DNA from 2 places in the Duganella violaceipulchra genome. Region 2 is predicted to be linked to the other one. Evidence: riboswitches for the same ligand, from Rfam matches in the RefSeq annotation. Region 2 holds a riboswitch; the other holds the start of a gene.
What was found. Region 2 has a riboswitch for thiamine pyrophosphate ahead of KVP70_RS22245 (TonB-dependent siderophore receptor). Riboswitches for the same ligand answer to the same signal wherever they lie in the genome.
Positions count from the first base shown of each region.

Region 1 (9,071 bases), on a different contig from region 2:
GATGATTTCCATGTTTTTCAGTACGTTCATGATGTTTCTCCTTCAGTGGTGGGCCTTGCTTCCATGACTCCACTGTAGACAAACACGCCGCCGAACGCGCGCGGATTGCGACGGAATGCAGCTAACCCGGAGCCAGCTGCATTCCGCCGCGACAGGCGTCAGTAAATCACCACCGAGCGGATCGATTCGCCGCTTTTCATCAGATCGAAGCCTTCGTTGATGCGTTCCAGCGGCAGGCGATGGGTGATCAGGTCGTCGATATTGAGCTTGCCTTCCATGTACCAGTCGACGATCTTCGGCACGTCGGTGCGGCCGCGCGCGCCGCCGAAAGCGGAACCCTTCCACACCCGGCCGGTGACCAGCTGGAACGGACGGGTCGATATCTCCTGCCCCGCCGCCGCCACGCCGATGATGATCGACTGGCCCCAGCCCTTGTGGCAGCACTCGAGCGCCTGGCGCATGGTGGTGGTGTTGCCGATGCACTCGAAGCTGTAGTCGGCGCCGCCGTCGGTCAGCCCGACGATGGTGTCGACCACGTTCTCCACTTCCTTCGGATTGACGAAGTGGGTCATGCCGAACTTGCGCGCCATCTCCTGGCGGGCCGGATTGATGTCGACCCCGATGATCTTGTCGGCGCCCACCATCCTGGCGGCCTGGATCACGTTCAGGCCGATGCCGCCCAGGCCGAACACCACCACGTTCGCGCCCGCCTCGACCTTGGCCGTGAACAGCACCGCGCCGACGCCGGTGGTGACGCCGCAACCGATGTAGCACACCTTGTCGAACGGCGCGTCCTCGCGGATCTTGGCCAGCGCGATCTCCGGCACCACGATGTAGTTGGAGAAGGTCGACGTGCCCATGTAGTGGTAGATCGGCTTGCCGTCGATCGAGAAGCGGCTGGTGGCGTCCGGCATCAGGCCGCGGCCCTGGGTCGAGCGGATCGACTGGCACAGGTTGGTCTTCTGCGACAGGCAGAATTTGCACTGGCGGCATTCCGGCGTGTACAGCGGGATGACGTGGTCGTCCTTCCTGAGCGACTTGACGCCGGGGCCGACGTCGACCACCACGCCGGCGCCCTCATGGCCGAGGATGGCCGGGAAGATGCCTTCCGGATCGGCGCCGGACAAGGTGTAGTAATCGGTGTGGCAGATGCCGGTGGCCTTGATCTCGACCAGCACCTCGCCTTCGCGCGGGCCGCCCAGTTCCACTTCCTCGATCGTCAGCGGTTTGCCCGCCTGCCATGCGATAGCTGCTTTGGTTTTCATTGTTCGTCCTGTGGCTGCGTTGTTCGGGGCACCGGAACGGGAGGCCGTTCCGGTGGTCCGCCATGATAGCAAGCCGGGGACGATCTGTGGCGCGTGCGACTACTGGGGTTCGACCGGCATCGCCGAACCGATGCCCAGCAGGTCCGACACCGCGCGCCACAGCTGGCGCGGCGAGGTCCACGGCTTGGGCAGGAAGGCGCTGCCGGCCGTGTGGCGCTCGGGATGGCGCGCCGAATACACCAGCACGCGGGCGTCGCCCTGGTGCTGGTACAGCAGCGGCAGCAGGCTGGCGCCGTCGCCGTCGGGCAGGTCGGGGTCCATCACCACCAGCGCGAACTGCTGGTGTCGCAGCAGGTCGAGCGCATCGGCCAGGGTGGAGGCGTGGGTGACCCGGGTCTCCGGCACCAGCAGCGTGGACAGCACCAGCGCGGCGTCGAAGTCCTTGTCGATATGCAGCACACGGGGCGCTTCCGCGAAAATCGAAAAGCCGATCGCGGCACCGCCGTCCTGCTCGCTGAAAGGCCGATAGCTGTCCTGGGAATATTCGTTCGTCATCAGTGTCTCCGCACACAAAAACAAAGGGATCGCGGCGCCGGCAGCACGGGGCTGGCAGGACAACGCAGGGGTCGGCGGAGTTGGGCCGAAGGGATACGGACGGCCGCAGGGAACAGGCGGCTGGGGAGGCGGCAGGCGCAGGTTGGAGGCCCCGCCGCACTACGAAGCGGACAGGACTGGCCTGCCGCTGATAGACACAGTCTACATGAAGAGTACCGCAAAGCAAGAAAATACCGCAAAAATACCGCCGGCGTTTACTTTTTCAGACGCTGGTTGAAGGCCACGTGCAAACTGTTCAAGGTTTCCTCGGCGGCCAGCAGCTGGTCGGCCACCTCGTTGACCTTGCGGCGGTTGGAGCGGGCGTGGTCGCGCAGCACTTCGAAGGCGGTGTTGCGGTCGGTCTGGAACTTGCACATCAGCAGGCCGACGGCCAGGCTGGTCTCGCGCCCGGCGGCCAGCGCAGCGTTCAGATTGAGCTCGGTGCGGCGCAGCTGGCGGATTTCGTCGGCGCGCGCCAGGCCGGCGGCGAACGCCGGCATCAGGTGTTTTTCGTCGACCGGCTTGACCAGGAAGCCGACCGCGCCATACGAGGCGGCCTGCTTGCCGGCGTCGGCGTCGCCGCGCCCGGACAGGAACATGAAGGGCACCGAGCTGGTGGCGTGCAACTGCTTGGCCAGCTCCAGCCCGTTCATGCCGGGCATATGGATGTCGAGCAGGGCCAGGTCTGGTTCGCGCTGGGCGATCTGCTCCAGCGCCTGTTCGGCCGACGAGGCCTTGAGGATGTCGTAGCCGGCGTGGCCCAGCACCTCGCCCAGGAAATCGAGCAGCAGTGGGTCATCGTCGACGATCAGAATCAGACGCTTCGGGCTGGAAGGGACATTCATGTGGCGGCAACCTTAGGCTTAAGCTAACCCACCAATTATAAGGCGGAAAACCGCCCGTCATGCCAGCCTTTTATCGGCCCGTATGTTTGTCGGCATAAAGCCGCAGGAACGCGGCCACGGCGGCGCCGACATCGTCGGCCTGGTAGACGCTGCTGATGGCCGCCACCATGGAGGCGCCGCGCGCGGCCAGCGGCGCGGCGTTGTCCGGCGTCATGCCGCCGATCACCACGGTCGGCACGCGGACCACCTCGCGCGCCTGGTCGAGGATCTCCATCTTGGTAGTCACTGCATATTTTTTCACGCGCGACGGGTAGAAACCGCCGAACGCCACGTAGCTGGCGCCGGCCGCCTGGGCCGCCAGCGCGCGCGGCAGGTCGCCATAGCAGGAGGCGCCGATGATCTTGTCCGCCCCCAGCCGGGCGCGCACCTGCGCCACGTCGGCATCGGTGCCGCCGAGGTGGACGCCGTCGGCGCCGAGCTGCTCGCACAGCTCGACGTAATCATTGACGATGAAGGGCACGCCGTAGCGCCTGCACAACGCCAGCAAGGCGCCCGCTTGATCCAGCCGCTGTTGCGGGCCGGCTTCCTTGTGGCGGTATTGCAGCATCGCCACGCCCGGCCGCGCGCCGTGGGCGGCGGCCAGCGCCTGTTCGCTCAGCTCCAGCATCCGGCTGGTGTCGTCCCAGTTGGGGGTAACCAAATAAAGTCCTTGCATGGTGTGCTCTCAAATCAAAGGTAGGCGCTGCGGGATGCGCTGTCCGGCGGCCACCGTGTAGGCGCCGCGCAGCGCGCGATAGCAATACTGTTGCGCCAGTTCCAGCGCGCGTTCCATCGACATGCCCAGCGCCAGCTGGCCGGCGATGGCCGACGCCAGCGTGCAGCCGCTGCCGTGGAATTCGCCGGCCAGGCGCGGCCAGCTCCAGTGGCGCGCCTCTTGCGACGGTTCGGTGTCGGACAGGCGTGGCGCCGGCGTTGCGCCGGGGCCGAACCAGCGGTTGACCACTTCTTCGCCATCGCCGTGGCCGCCGGTGATCAGCACGTGGCGGCAGCCGCGCGCGCGCAAGGCCTGCGCCTGCGCGGTCGGCTCGGCGGCGCCGGTCAGCGCCAGCGCTTCCGGGCCGTTGGGGGTGAGCACCGTCACCAGCGGCAGCAGCGGCGCCAGCGCCTGCACCGCGTCGTCGCGCGACAGCAGGTCGCCGTGGCCGCTGGCCAGCACCGGGTCCAGCACCACCGGCAGCTCCGGCTGGCGCGCGCGCAGGCGGCCGATGATCTCGGCGATCGCCAGCGCGTTGGCGGCGCTGCCGGGGATGCCGATCTTCACCGCGCGCACCGTCATCTTGTCGACCAGCGCCTGCGCCTGGCGCAGCACCATGGCGCCGTCGACCGGCTGCACGCCGTAGACGCGGTCGTTGTCCTGCACCGTCAGCGCGGTGGCCACGGTGAGCGCGTGCGCGCCCTGCCCGGCCACCGCCTGCAGGTCGGCGGCGATGCCGGCGCCGCCGGACGGATCGAGTCCGGCGAACACCAGCACGCACGGCCGCGCCACCAGTTGCGCCATCAGCTGCGCCGCCACTTGCGAGGACAGCCGCTCGCTCATGCCAGCCGGCCCGCTATCGGCGACGACGGCGAGGCCGCGAACTTGCGGGCGATGCGGCCCGCCAGGTAAGCCTCGCGGCCGGCCTGCACGGCCAGCTTCATGGCGCGCGCCATGCGCACCGGATCGCGCGCGCCGGCGATGGCGGTGTTCATCAGCACGCCGTCGCAGCCCAGCTCCATGGCGATGGCGGCGTCCGAGGCCGTGCCGACGCCGGCATCGACCAGCACCGGCACCTTGGCCTGGTCGATGATCAGCGACAGGTTCCACGGGTTGAGGATGCCCATGCCCGAGCCGATCAGCGAGGCCAGCGGCATCACCGCCACGCAGCCGATCTGCTCCAGCAGCTTGGCCTGGATCGGATCGTCGCTGCAGTAGACCATGACGTCGAAGCCGTCCCTGACCAGCGCCTCGGCGGCGATCAGGGTTTCCGGCATGTGCGGGAACAGCGTCTTCTCGTCGCCCAGCACTTCCAGCTTGACCAGCTTGTGGCCGTTGAGCAGTTCCCGCGCCATCTGCAGCGTGTAGACCGCGTCCTTGGCGGTGTAGCAGCCGGCCGTGTTGGGCAGGATGGTGTACTGCGACGGCGGCAGCACGTCGAGCAGGCTGGGCGCCTTCGGGTCCTGGCCGATGTTGACGCGGCGGATCGCCACGGTGATGATTTCCGCTTCGGCGGCGTCGGTCGCCTCGCGGGTCTGCGGCAGGTCCTTGTACTTGCCGCTGCCGACCAGCAGCCGCGATTTGTAGCTCTTGCCTGCGATGGTGAGCAAGTCTTGATTGTCCATGATGGTTCCTTATCCTTGGGGGTCAAGTCTGACATTCGGACACGGCCTCTGCCGTAGCGGCGGCTACGGCAGAGGCCGTGTCCGAATGTCAGACTTGACCCCATTAAAATTAGCCGCCGCCGATGGCGCGCACGATGTCGACCTGGTCCTGCGGCTGCAGCTCGCGCTGCGGCCACTGCTGGCGCGGCACCACCGCGCGGTTGACCGCCAGCGCCAGCGCCTGCCCGGTCAGCGACAGCGCATCGATCAACTGAGCTAGCGTCTGCCGCGGCGGCACCTGGTAGGGGGCGCCGTTCAATTCGATGTCGATCATGCCGGCCTCACAGCTTGCGGTACAGCTCGGCGCCGTTCTTGATGAACTCCACCGCCTTGACCTGCATGCCCTGCTGCAGCGCCGCGCCGTCGGACACGCCGTTGGCCTTGGCGTACTCGCGCACCTCCTGGGTGATCTTCATCGAGCAGAAATGCGGGCCGCACATCGAGCAGAAGTGCGCCACCTTGGCCGAATCCTTGGGCAGGGTCTCGTCGTGGAATTCGCGCGCCTTGTCCGGATCGAGGCCGATGTTGAACTGGTCGTCCCAGCGGAACTCGAAGCGCGCCTTCGACAGCGCGTTGTCGCGGATCTGCGCGCCCGGATGCCCCTTGGCCAGGTCGGCGGCATGCGCGGCGATCTTGTAGGTGATGATGCCGTCCTTGACGTCGTTCTTGTCGGGCAGGCCCAGGTGCTCCTTGGGCGTGACGTAGCACAGCATGGCGGTGCCGTACCAGCCGATCTGCGCGGCGCCGATGCCGGAGGTGATGTGGTCGTAGCCGGGCGCGATGTCGGTGGTCAACGGGCCCAAGGTGTAGAACGGCGCTTCGTGGCACTGTTCCAGCTGCAGGTCCATATTCTCCTTGATCAGCTGCATCGGCACGTGGCCGGGGCCTTCGATCATCACCTGCACGTCGTGCTTCCAGGCGATCTGGGTCAGCTCGCCCAGCGTCTTCAGTTCGCCCAGCTGGGCTTCGTCGTTGGCGTCGTAGATCGAGCCGGGACGCAAGCCGTCGCCCAGCGAGAACGAGACGTCGTAGGCCTTCATGATGGCGCAGATCTCTTCGAAGTGCGTGTACAGGAACGATTCCTGGTGGTGCGCCAGGCACCACTTGGCCATGATCGAGCCGCCGCGCGAGACGATGCCGGTCAGGCGCTTGGCCGTCATCGGCACGTAGCGCAGCAGCACGCCGGCGTGGATGGTGAAGTAGTCGACGCCCTGCTCGGCCTGCTCGATCAGGGTGTCGCGGAAGATCTCCCAGGTCAGGTCCTCGGCCTTGCCGTTGACCTTTTCCAGCGCCTGGTAGATCGGCACGGTGCCGATCGGGACCGGGCTGTTGCGGATGATCCATTCACGGGTTTCGTGGATGTGCTTGCCGGTCGACAGGTCCATGACGTTGTCGCCGCCCCAGCGGATGGCCCAGGTCATCTTCTCGACTTCCTCGCCGATCGACGAGGTGACGGCGGAGTTGCCGATGTTGGCGTTGATCTTGACCAGGAAATTGCGGCCGATGATCATCGGTTCGATTTCCGGGTGGTTGATGTTGGCCGGGATGATGGCGCGGCCGCGGGCGATTTCCTCGCGCACGAATTCGGGCGTGATGGTGGCCGGGATGCTGGCGCCGAACGACTGGCCCGGATGCTGGCGGCCCATCAGGTCGGCCAGGCGCTGGCCCATCGGGCCGGAGTTCTTCAGGTCTTCCATGTACTCCTGGCGGCGCAGGTTTTCGCGGATGGCGACGAATTCCATCTCGGGCGTGACGATGCCCTGGCGCGCATAGTGCATCTGCGTGACGTTTTTTCCGGCCTGCGCGCGGCGCGGCTTGCGGTGCAGGTTGAAGCGCAGCTCGGCCAGCGCCGGGTCCGCCAGGCGGGCCTGGCCGTATTCGGAGGTGGGGCCGTCCAGTTCCTCGGTGTCGTTGCGCTCCAATATCCACGGCAGGCGCGGCGTCGCGGCCAGGCCGGAGCGGATGTCGATCACCGCGTCCGGGTCGGTGTACGGGCCGGAGGTGTCGTAGACGTAGATGGCCGGATTGGCCTCGAAGCCAAAGGACGCCGGCGTGTCGGACTGGGTGATCTGGCGCATCGGCACGCGGATGTCGGGACGGCTGCCTTCGACGTAGACTTTGCGGGAATTCGGCAAGGGCTTGATGGCTGCCTCGTCCACCGTGGCGGTGGCGGAGAGGAATTTGGCGTTGGCGTTCATGTGGCTCCTTCGTTAGCTACAGGAGCCAGCAAAGGAGATTGGACGGCGCCGGTCCACTGGGTGTGGCGGCATTGTCCTAAGCTTCCCTTCGCTGGCATTATCCAGATCAGGTTCGGAGGGTATTTCTCACCCGCGCATCGCAATGCGCAGGACCCCTAGCGTGTGCCACCTTGCGGCAGCGCTGCGATTATACGCCGCGCCGCGCCGCGCGGACAATGTCCGCGCAAAAAAAACCGCCATACCCGGTATCACGCCACGCGGGCTAGCCGGATGCGGGCGGGGCGCCGCGCGCCAAGCGCGGCACGGCGTAGAGCAACAACGCCAGCGCCGCCAGCGGCATGCCCACTTCCAGCTGATAGCCCGGCAGCAAATGCGCGCGCCACAACAGCCAGGCCAAGGCGGCCGCGCTGCCCAGACACAGCAAGGGCTCGGCCCGCGCCGCGCGGACGCCCGCCGTCGGCGCCACCACCACGGCCAGTTGCAGCACGGCCGGCCAGAAGAACACGAGCAAGCCGGCCAGGCTGTAGGTATCGCCCCAGGAAAACGCCTCGTATGGGCTAAATTCCAGCCGCCCGGGCAGCGTCGGAGGGGCCGGCGATCCGGCGTGCGGCGCAACGGCGGCCGGGGCCGCAGCGGCCGGCGCGGACGCCGCACGCGCCACGCCGGGCGGCTTGCCCTGCGTGCTGCAGCTATACAGCGGCAGGAAGAAACAAACTGCCAGGATCAACGCGGCCAGGCGTTTCAAGCCCGCCAGCGAACGGGGCGCGACGACGAAGTTCATGCTATTCCCCTCGCGCTCAGTCGGACGATTTGACGCCGGAAACGCAACAATCGTTATTGCTCGCTGGTGGCACCGTGCGTTTCAACCAGCAGCGCGAGACCCGTCCCTGCACGCCCGGCCTGACCCAGCTGAAACTGCGGCACTGGGCATCCTGTTCGCAGCGCGCGGCGCAGCTGCCGGCGTCACCGCCGCCGGGCTCGCTCCAGGCATCGTTGTAGTCGCCGCCGTAACGGTTAATCCCGGACTGCAAGTTCTGGATCGAGCCGCCACCACCACCGCCCGGCCCCCCATCCGTACCCGCGCCCCCGCCATGACAGCGCCCCAGCTTGACCACCTTGTCCGGCATATCGTCAAAGAAGGGGCTGAACAGACGCTGAAACTGGTCGGCGTCGTGATGATTGGCGGCGACGCGCACCCGCACGTACTCGGGCTGACGATCATAGCGGGCCGGAACGGGCGAGATCACGTACTGGATATTGCAGGGGTCACCCCACGGCAAGTTGGGATTCATGCGGTTGGCCCACACCCCCCACGGCTCGGCGCCTTGGGCGACGCACAGGCAAGGCAGCACCAGCAGCGCGGCCAACATCGATAGCGGCTTTTTCATCACAGTCTCCGGGCATGGTGGATGGATCAGGGATGCAGCAGGTTGACGGTGGTTTCCGTGATGTCGACGCCATGCCGGAAATTGAAATATATGTCCGAGCATTCGCCGGCCAGCGGCCGGCCGTTGCGGTCGCCGCACCAGCGGATTTCCGCCACCCAGTTGGCGCCGAATTTGAGTGCGGCGGTGCGCGGGCCGTTGATCGTGTACAGGGTCTGGCTGGTGGCCCAGTACACCGCGGTCTTGCCGGCCGGGTCGGGGCCGTCGCGGAACGAGATCAAGCCCTGGTACAACGAGACGGGCTCGACCGCTTGAACCATGGGCGCGGCGCTGGCGGCCACGAACAGACACAGGGCAAGTTGCAGT
Region 1 covers NZ_JAHTGR010000015.1:2,810-11,880, forward strand. Annotated here, with positions in the region: gene KVP70_RS24415 (hypothetical protein) at 1-30, opposite strand, end outside; gene KVP70_RS24420 (S-(hydroxymethyl)glutathione dehydrogenase/class III alcohol dehydrogenase) at 159-1,265, opposite strand; gene KVP70_RS24425 (response regulator) at 1,365-1,820, opposite strand; gene KVP70_RS24430 (ANTAR domain-containing response regulator) at 2,075-2,704, opposite strand; gene thiE (thiamine phosphate synthase) at 2,775-3,419, opposite strand; gene thiD (bifunctional hydroxymethylpyrimidine kinase/phosphomethylpyrimidine kinase) at 3,429-4,301, opposite strand; gene KVP70_RS24445 (thiazole synthase) at 4,298-5,083, opposite strand; gene thiS (sulfur carrier protein ThiS) at 5,193-5,396, opposite strand; gene thiC (phosphomethylpyrimidine synthase ThiC) at 5,404-7,320, opposite strand; TPP riboswitch at 7,387-7,487, opposite strand; gene KVP70_RS24460 (hypothetical protein) at 7,583-8,101, opposite strand; gene KVP70_RS24465 (PAN domain-containing protein) at 8,118-8,708, opposite strand; gene KVP70_RS24470 (hypothetical protein) at 8,735-9,071, opposite strand, start outside.
Region 1: another riboswitch for thiamine pyrophosphate. It lies ahead of thiC (phosphomethylpyrimidine synthase ThiC); the one in region 2 lies ahead of KVP70_RS22245 (TonB-dependent siderophore receptor).

Region 2 (9,071 bases):
GCGATCAAGGCCAAGCGCTACGGCCAGTTCATGGACCCGATCCTGGGCACGGTGCCGGTTGACTTCCTGACCAGCGCCGACACCACCGGCGGCAATTCCGGCTCGGCGGTGATGAACAAGAACGGCGAGTTGATCGGCCTGAATTTCGATTCGACCTACGAGTCCATCACCAAGGACTGGTACTTCGACACCGCCATCACCCGCGCCATCCACATGGATATCCGCTATATGCTGTGGGTGATGGCCGAAGTGGACCACGCTGATAACGTGCTCAAAGAGCTGACCATCAAGTATCCGGCCAAGAAAAAATAATGAACGAGCTATCGGTTCTCCTGGGGTACCTGAACATGCCGTGGCACCTGGCAGGCGTGGCCACGTCCCCGCTGGAACTGGTGTCCTTCATTTTGTCGGTGGCCACGGTGTGGCTGAACATCCGCCAGAGCCATTGGGGCTGGCTGTTCGCCATCATCTCGTCGGCCACCTACGGGCTGGTGTTCTTCGGTTCGCGGCTGTATGGCGACATGGGCTTGCAGCTGGTGTTCATCGCCGTGTCGTTCTTCGGCTGGTACCAGTGGCTGCACGGCGACGATAGCCACGCGCGCTTGCCCGTGTCCGCGCTGGACGCGCGTGGCCACTGGTGGGCCGCGGGCGGCTGGCTGGCCGGCTTCGCGCTGCTGGCCTGGTTCCTCAAATCGTATACCGACACCGACGTGCCCAACTCCGACGGTTTCCTGACCGCCGGCAGTCTGGTCGGGCAGCTGCTGCTGTCGCGTAAAAAGGTCGAGAATTGGCATGTCTGGATCATCGTCGATGTGTTGTATGTGGCGCTGTACCTGCACAAGCACCTGGTGCTGACGGCGGTGTTGTACGCGGTCTTCGTCGGCATGGCGGTGATCGGACTGCGCGCCTGGAGCCACGACACCACGGACGGCAGCAACGGCCGCATGGCGCTGGAATGAACGCGCACGCGCCGCTACGGGTGGCCATACTGGGCACCACCTCGTCCGGCAAATCGACGCTGGCGGCGGCGCTGGCCGAGCACTATCAAACGCTGTGGGTGCCCGAGTACCTGCGCGAGTTCGTCGACACCGAAGCCCGGATACCGGTGGTGGCCGACCAGTTCCACATCGCCGAAACGCAGCGCGACCGCGAGGATGCGGCCGCGCCGCGCGCCGGCAAGTATCTTTTTTGCGACACCGCGCCGCTGATGACGGTGGTCTACGGCCGCCATTATTTCGGCGGCATCGACGACCAGTTGGCCGCGCTGGCGGCCAGCCACCAGCAGGACTATGCCTGTACGCTGGTGATGGCGGCCGACATACCCTGGGTGGCCGACGGCTTGCAGCGGGAATCCGAGGAAGTGAGCGTCATCATCAACCGCATGCTGCTGGACGAGCTGGCGGCGCGTGGGATACCCTATCTGCTGGTGTCGGGCGATCCCGGCGAGCGATTATCCCAAGTGGAGCGGCATCTACCATGAAGCAACGGCTGGCGGCGATATTGATGTGTGTGTCCCCGCTGGCGTTGGCCGATACCGGCTACTACCTGGTCTCCACCTACGATGTGGAAGGCCAGGCATCCCTCGACTATAAATACTGGAACGCCCACTACAACGGCCGCACCGTGGCGGCGCCGGAAATCGGCATCGGCTACGGCGTCACGTCGCGCTGGTACACGGAGTTGTACGCCAAGTGGAGCAAATTCAACGGCGGCGCCGGCCACTGGGTGGAGACGGCCTGGCAGAACGATTACCTGCTGACGCAAGGCCAGTATCCCTTCGACCTGGCGCTGCACACCAAGCTGGAAAAGGCGCGCAACAATGCCGACGGCTACGCGCTCGAATGGGGCCCGGTGCTGCAAACGGAAATCGGCCGCACCCAGTTCAACGCCAACCTGTTCTTCCAGCGCGACTATCGCGTGGCGCCGGGCGGCGGCGAGCATCCGATGGAGCTGACCTACCAGCTGCAGGTCAAACATAACTGGAAGCCGTGGTTGCAGCCTGGCGTGCAGGCGTTCGGCGAAGTGGGGAAGTGGAATGACTGGCTGCCATACCGGCAGCAGTCGCACCGCGCCGGGCCGGCGGTGTTCGGACACCGCGATATCGGCCGGCAGGAGATCAAGTACGAATTCGCTTACCTGATCGGCAGGAACTCGGCACGCGCAGCGAAGAGTTTTTCGATGCGCGTGCAGCTGGTCTTTTAAAGGTCGAACTGGGCCGACACGCGGAAGGTGCGTGAAGCGCCCGGCATCAGGTAACCACCCAGTTCCGGCGTGACGTCGCGCCAGTAGAACTTGTCGAACGCGTTGTCGATGCTGGCGCGCAGCGTGGTCTGCACGCCGCCGATGCGGGTGGCGTAGGCGCCGCCCAGGTTCATCACATGGTAGCTCGGCACGAACACCTGGTTGGCCTTGTCGAACGCTTTCTTGCCCGAATAGATCCAGTTGGCGCTGATAGACAGGCCGGCCACTTGCGGCACCGCGTAGTTGGCGTAGACGGTCGACTTGAAGGCCGGGACGTCGGCGACGCGCTTGCCGTCCAGTTCCGCCGAGCCGGTGTCGCGCTGCTGCGAGTTCAGCGCCATGGCCGAGACGCCCACCGTCAAGTCACGCGAGGCGCGGCCGTTCAGTGCCATTTCCAGTCCGCGGTGCTGCGCCTGGCCGTTGCGCACGAAGTAGTTCTGGCCATCGGTGTATTCGAGGCCCTTGCGGATCTCGAACATCGCCACACTGGCGCTCAGGTCGGGATGGATGTCGGCCTTGACGCCCACTTCGACCTGCTTCGATTTGCCCGGCGCCAGTGCGCGGCCGGTGTTCTCGGTGCCGATCGGCGCAACGCCGCCATGTTCCAGGCCCTGTGCATACGAGGTGTAGACCGAAACGTTGGGACGCAGGCTGTACACCAGCGCCACATTCGGCAGCCAGAAGCCGACGTTGGTGTGGGCGAACGGCAGCGTCGCATCGACGAATTCGTCGCGCTTGACCTGCACAAAGCGTGCGCCGGCGTGCAGCTTGAGCTGCTCGTTGATGCTCAGGATGTCCTGCGCGAACAAGGCGCGTTCGTTGTCGCTGCGGCGCTCGGAGACCGGTTTGCTGGTGCCGCCGTTCGGCGCCACCATGATCGGATGGTAGATGTTGCTGAATGCGTGGCCGTCGGTGCCTGCCTGGGTGTACAGGTAATCGCCCCATTTCTCGCTGTTCTTGAACAACGATGCGCCGCCGGTGAACTCGTGCTTGAACGAGCCGGTGCTGAACTTGCCCTGCACCAGCGCCTGCACCGTCAGCGGCGATTTCTTCTCGCCCAGGCTGACGTAGTCGTAGACGTCGTAGTCGCCGTTGCCGCAGAAGCCGGAATACAGGCCCTGTGCGGTGCAGCCGCCTGGGAAGGCGGTGTAGTCGTCGCGCTTGAACTGGTGCTGGTTGGCGCTGACGGTGGTGCTCCAGTCGGGCGTGAACTTGTACTCGAAGCGGGCGCCGATGTTGCTGCTGGTGGTCTCGACCGGACGGCTCCACGGCTGGTTGTTGAGCATGGTGTCGGCCGGAATGTTCGGCAGCGTGGTGTTGTTCAACAGCTGGAAGCCGGGCGCGGTCACTTGCGATTTCTTCTGGTAGTCGGCGTCCACTTGCAGCAGCGCCTGCGGCGAGATCTTCCAGTCGAAGGCGGCCGAGACGAACTTGCGGTTGCCGTCGGCGCCCTTGATGTAGGAGCGCAGGCGCTCGCCGGCGGCGTTGAAGCGGTAGCCGAAGCGCTGGTCTTCAAAGCGGCCGCCCAGGTCGACGGCGCCGTACAGTGTACCGCGCTCGCGTTCTTCCAGCACCACCGTGCGCAGCGGCGTATCGGTCGGGCGCTTGGTGACGTAGTTGACGATGCCGCCCGGCGCGGAAACGCCCGCTTGCAGGCCGGACAGGCCTTTCAGCACTTCCAGGCGTTCCTTGTTCTCCAGCGGGATCTGGGTGTCGGCCGGGATGGCCATGCCGTCCTTGCGGTAGCTGGAGGCGTTGTCCAGCTTGAAGCCACGGATCGAGAACTGCTCGGAATAGCCGACCGCGTTGTAGGAGTCGCCGATGCTGGCGTCGTAGCGGGCGGCGTCGGTGGTGGAGCGGATTTGCAGGTCCAGCATCTGCTGCGAAGTCAGTACGCTGACCGAGGCCGGGGTTTCCAGCAGCGGCGCGTTGGAGAAGCCGGCCACGGCGGCGCGGCTGGCCTGCGCCTTGGCGCCGGTAATCACCACTTCGGGCATGGCTTGCTCGGCGGCGGAGGAGGCAGCGACGGCAACGCCGGGGAATGCGTGGAGTACCGCCAGGGCGATGGCGGAAACTGCGAATCTTGGTGTGTTCATGTGCTCTCTCTTTTGTTCTTGGCTGGGAGCCGCGAAGAGAGCCATCAAAGAAGGGGAGAACTACTTTGCGCTTTCCTTCGCTGGCATTATCCAGATCAGGTACGAAGGGTATCTCTCACCCGGCAGCAAAAGCTCCAGGACCCCTAGCGAGGCGCTAGTGTAGCACATGCGGTGCCGTGCGCCGCGATCCGTGCCGCGCCGCTACACTTGCGGTTTGCGCCACACGGCGCCAACGAAGCAGACACAGCTTTTAACGGAGGCGCCATCATGTCCATACATTTTGGCGACACTCTGCTGCATCGTGCAAGTGAAAGGGTGGGAATGAGGCAGTCGTATCAAGAGGGAAGCTGGTTTGCCATACCGTTGCTGGATGGCGGCTATGGCTGGGGCCTGGTGGCGCGTTTGTCGCCAGGCAGCAAGATCATGCTGGCGTATCTGTTCGGGCCCAAGCTGCCGCGCTTGCCGTCGCTGGAGGAGCTCAATACGCTGCAACCGCAGGACGCCGTCAAGGTGCTGCGGGTGGGCGACATGGCGCTGGCCAGCGGCCACTGGCGCGTGCTGGGCGATATCGTCGACTGGAATCCGGCGCTGTGGCCGATGCCGCAGTTCCTGCGCCGCGCCGATTCGCTCAAGCGCGCCTGGCGCGTGACGTATTCGGACGCCGACCCGAGCCGCTCGGAGCGCGAGGAGTCCGTGCCCTACGATACGCAAGGCCTGGAGGCGGATTCGCTGTACGGCTACGGCTCGACCGAGCTGCTGCTGACCAGGCTGCTTGAGCCGGAGGACCACCCGATCAACCGCGGCAGCAGCGTCAGTCGCAGCTGACGTTCCAGGCCGCATACTCGCCGCGGTGCTTGCGCACGGCGACGCGGGCGATGGTGTCGCGGTCGCTTTCAAATACCAGGCTGAACATTACGGGTGCGCCGGCCACCGGTGCCGCCGGCCCGATCGCGCGCAGCGTGAAGGGCAGGGCGCGCTGGCGTATGCATTGCGAGTTGCCGGCGAATAGCAGGCGCGCGCGGCTCAGCAGTTCAGGATATTGGCGCAGCAGCGCCACCACGTCCTCCGGCGGCAGCGCCTGGTCCATCAACACCGTGTGCGGCGCGGCGGTGCAGATAGTCTTGGGCTGGGCCAGCCATACATGCCAGCTCGGCGGCTGGGCCGACTCGGTCCAGCGGCTATCCTGGGGCGCCTTGGCGTCGTAGACAAAACTCGAACGGATTTGCCGGCACAGGTCGACCGCCGAATGGCGCGGCGCCGAGTCGACGCGCGCCACCACCTGCCACGGCTTGCCGCGCTGGCGCTGGATGTCGAACTCCGGCGCGAACAGCGGCGGCACCGGGCGCGCGCCCCTGGACTCGGCCAGCATCTTCTGGCGGAAGTAGTCGTCGAAGGAGCTGCGTTCCTCGTCGCTGGGGGCGCGCTGTTCGATCGGCGGAGGCGCGGGCGGCTTGGCCGGTTTGGCCACTGCCGGCCCGGCCGCCGCCAGCAACATCGCAAAATACCTTGCCAGCATCAAGCCGCCTTCATCACGATCTGGATCAGCAGGCCGCCGCCTTCGCGGTTGCGCACGTGCAGCTCGGCGCCGTGGCGCAGCATCACGCGGTCGACGATGGCCAGGCCCAGCCCGGCGCCGTTGGCCTGGCCGCGCGCGGTGTCGAGCCGGGTGAAGGGCTTGAGCAGCTGTTCGATCTGGTCGGCCGGCACGCCGTTGCCGTGGTCCTGCACCTCGACGATCACGCGGCGCGAGGTGTGCATGCCCTTCATGCTGCACTTGATGTCGATCTCGGTCAGCTCGCTGCCGGGCGTCTTGCCGTAGCGGCGGGCGTTCTCGATCAGGTTGTTGATGACGCGCTTGATGTCGGTGGCGTTGCCCATCACGTGGGCGTTGGCCACGATGTCGGTGCTGATGCGCACGTCCGGCAGGCGGCCGGCTTCATGTGCGGTGTCCTGCAGCAGCTCGCTGAGGTCGACGTTGATGAAGCTCGACACCTCGGTCGGCTTGGCGTAGTCGAGGAACTGGCCAATGATGTCGTCCATCTGGCCGATGTCGGACTGGATGCCCTCGCGCGCCTCGCTCGACAGGTTGGCCATCTCCACCTCCAGCTGCATGCGCGCCAGCGGCGTGCGCAGGTCGTGCGAGATGCCGGCCAGGATCACGGCGCGGTCCGACTCCACCTGCTGCAGCTGCACCACCATCTGGTTGAAGCTGCGGTTCGCCTCCATGATTTCCATCGGGCCTTTTTCCGGCAGCCGTTCCGGCCGCTTGCCCTGGGCGAAGGCGCGCGTGGCTTGCGTCAGGCGCCGCAGCGGCAGGTTGATCAGGCTGGAGATGAAGGCCGCGCCCAGCAGCGACACCACCGACACCACGCTGGCCCAGCCCAGCCACTGGATGCCGGTCAGGCCGCGGATGCGTTCGCGTTCCAGCATCAGCCAGTAGGCGTCGTCATCGATCTTGAAGCTGACCCAGAAGCCGGCCACGCCGTTGACGCGCGCCGAGAAGCGGGTGTCCTCGCCCAGCTTGGCCTTGACCAGCTTCTGAATGTCGGGCATCAGCGCGTTGTCGGGCGGCGGATCGACCTTGTCGTCGTCCTCCAGCGTGAACACGCGGATGCCCTCGTTGGACACCAGATCGAACAGCAGTTCGCGCCGCAGTTCGGGCGCGGAGTGGGTGAGGGCGGCGTGGGTGATGGTGACCACCGAGATCACCTGCGAGGAGATCTGCTGCACCTGCGGCTCGTGCTGCACCGCGCTGATCATGGCGACCCAGGCGGTCATGCTGGTGGTGGTCAGCGCGCCCAGCAGGAAGAAGGTGCGCCAGAACAAGCCGCTTTTCAGGCTGGCGGCTCTAAACGTAAACGGAAACTTCGACGGAAACTTCGACGGAAACTTCATGCGCACGCCCGCGCTTTAGCGCGGCTGCCCCTCCGGAATGAACACATAGCCCAGGCCCCAGACGGTCTGGATGTACAGCGGGCTCGACGGATCGGGCTCGATCAGCTTGCGCAGGCGCGAGATCTGCACGTCCAGGCTGCGGTCGAACACTTCGTATTCGCGGCCGCGCGCCAGTTCCATCAGCTTTTCGCGCGATAGCGGCTGGCGCGCGTGGCGGGCGAATACTTTCAGTACCGAGAATTCGCCGGTGGTCAGCGGCACGGTCTCGCCGGCCTTCTTCAGCGTGCGGGTACCCAGGTCCAGCACGAACTGGCCGAACTCGAACGACTGCGGGGTTTCCGACGGCGCGCCGGGGATCTCGTCCGGGCCGCGGCGGCGCAGCACGGCGCCGATGCGGGCCACCAGCTCGCGCGGGTTGAACGGCTTCGGCAGGTAGTCGTCGGCGCCCATTTCGAGGCCGACGATGCGGTCCACGTCTTCGCCCTTGGCGGTCAGCATGATGATCGGCGTCTGGTCGCCGGCGCCGCGCAGGCGGCGGCAGATCGACAGGCCGTCTTCGCCCGGCAGCATCAGGTCCAGCACCAGCAGGTCGTAGCGCTCGCGCAGCCACAGCTTGTTCATGGCGGTCGCGCTCTCGGCGGTGAAGACGTTGAAGCCTTGTTCGGTCAGGTAGCGGCGCAGCAGGTCGCGCAGGCGCACGTCGTCGTCCACTACCATGATTTTGGCCTGGTGGCCATGCTGGTTGGCGGAGGTGTTGCCGGATTCTGTCGTTGTGCTTGTCATTTGGCTGCCAGATTTGTCATATTCATGTTGCTATGGTAACGTCATATTCGCATTGCGAAAACGTCTGTGACAACCCATTACAAAGTGTTACAAACTTTACCCAATTCGTCTTACCCCCTCAGGTAAAGCATCATACACTCTGGTCACAGATTCAGCTTTTTAGGAACGTCATGGGCATCGATCACAAAAAAAACTACGCGGCAGCAAGCGCAAATTTTTGCGTTCGATCCCTGCTGGGTGTTCTGTTGCTGAGCGGCGCCGCGATGGCGCATGACGGGTCGTCGGAGCGTGACGCTCCGCGCCGTGAAGAACCCCGCGCCCTGCCTGCGCGCGACGCCCAGCCGACCCGCCAGGCCGAGCCGCGCCAGCTCGATCCGCGCAGCTACGAGGCCCGCGCCGAAGAGCAGCGCCGCGCCATGCAGGAAGCCGGCCGCAACGCCGAAATGAATCGCCGCGCCGGCCGCCTGACGCCGGATGAGCGCCGCGACCTGCGCCGCCAGATCAACGAAGCCGGCCAGGACATCTACGCCAACCCTCCTCGCCATTGACGACTTGATACTTTGTTATTGATCCAATATTGATCTGTAGCAATAAGTTCACAGTTGTGTCGTCTACGCCACGAAAATCACTTTCTTTTCCTTAGTCTAAGTGTAAGATTAGTTAATTGCACGCAATGCCCTTCGGCCGCGTGCCGTTCGGAGGAAGATGGTGGTTCAAGAGGTTGCCCCTGCCGTGCCAGGCCAGGAGACTCACGCTCCGGGAAGCGGCTTGCCTGTCGGTTTGCTGAAGCGGCCGGACGGCATCTATATCGACCTGTCGCTGTCGCCGCTGACGCTGACCGCCGCCATCAATGAAGTCTTCCATTCCCACTGCTATTTCGTCGGCTTGAATTATCCCTTGCTGGTCAAGGCGCTGTACGGCGTCGGCCCCGATACCGGCGTGCCGGCCCCGGCGCGGCTGGCGACGGAGTTGCGCGTGATGGAGCCGGAGCGCATCGCGCTGTACAAGAATCCCAAGATGGGGCGCGGCTACGCCGAATACTATTTCGAGACGCTG
Region 2 covers NZ_JAHTGR010000012.1:203,438-212,508, forward strand. Annotated here, with positions in the region: gene KVP70_RS22225 (S46 family peptidase) at 1-312, shown strand, start outside; gene pnuC (nicotinamide riboside transporter PnuC) at 312-959, shown strand; gene KVP70_RS22235 (AAA family ATPase) at 956-1,480, shown strand; gene KVP70_RS22240 (hypothetical protein) at 1,477-2,202, shown strand; gene KVP70_RS22245 (TonB-dependent siderophore receptor) at 2,199-4,337, opposite strand; TPP riboswitch at 4,393-4,492, opposite strand; gene KVP70_RS22250 (Imm26 family immunity protein) at 4,659-5,162, shown strand; gene KVP70_RS22255 (hypothetical protein) at 5,149-5,853, opposite strand; gene KVP70_RS22260 (ATP-binding protein) at 5,853-7,232, opposite strand; gene ompR (osmolarity response regulator transcription factor OmpR) at 7,248-8,015, opposite strand; gene KVP70_RS22270 (hypothetical protein) at 8,186-8,563, shown strand; gene KVP70_RS22275 (flagellar assembly protein A) at 8,784-9,071, shown strand, end outside.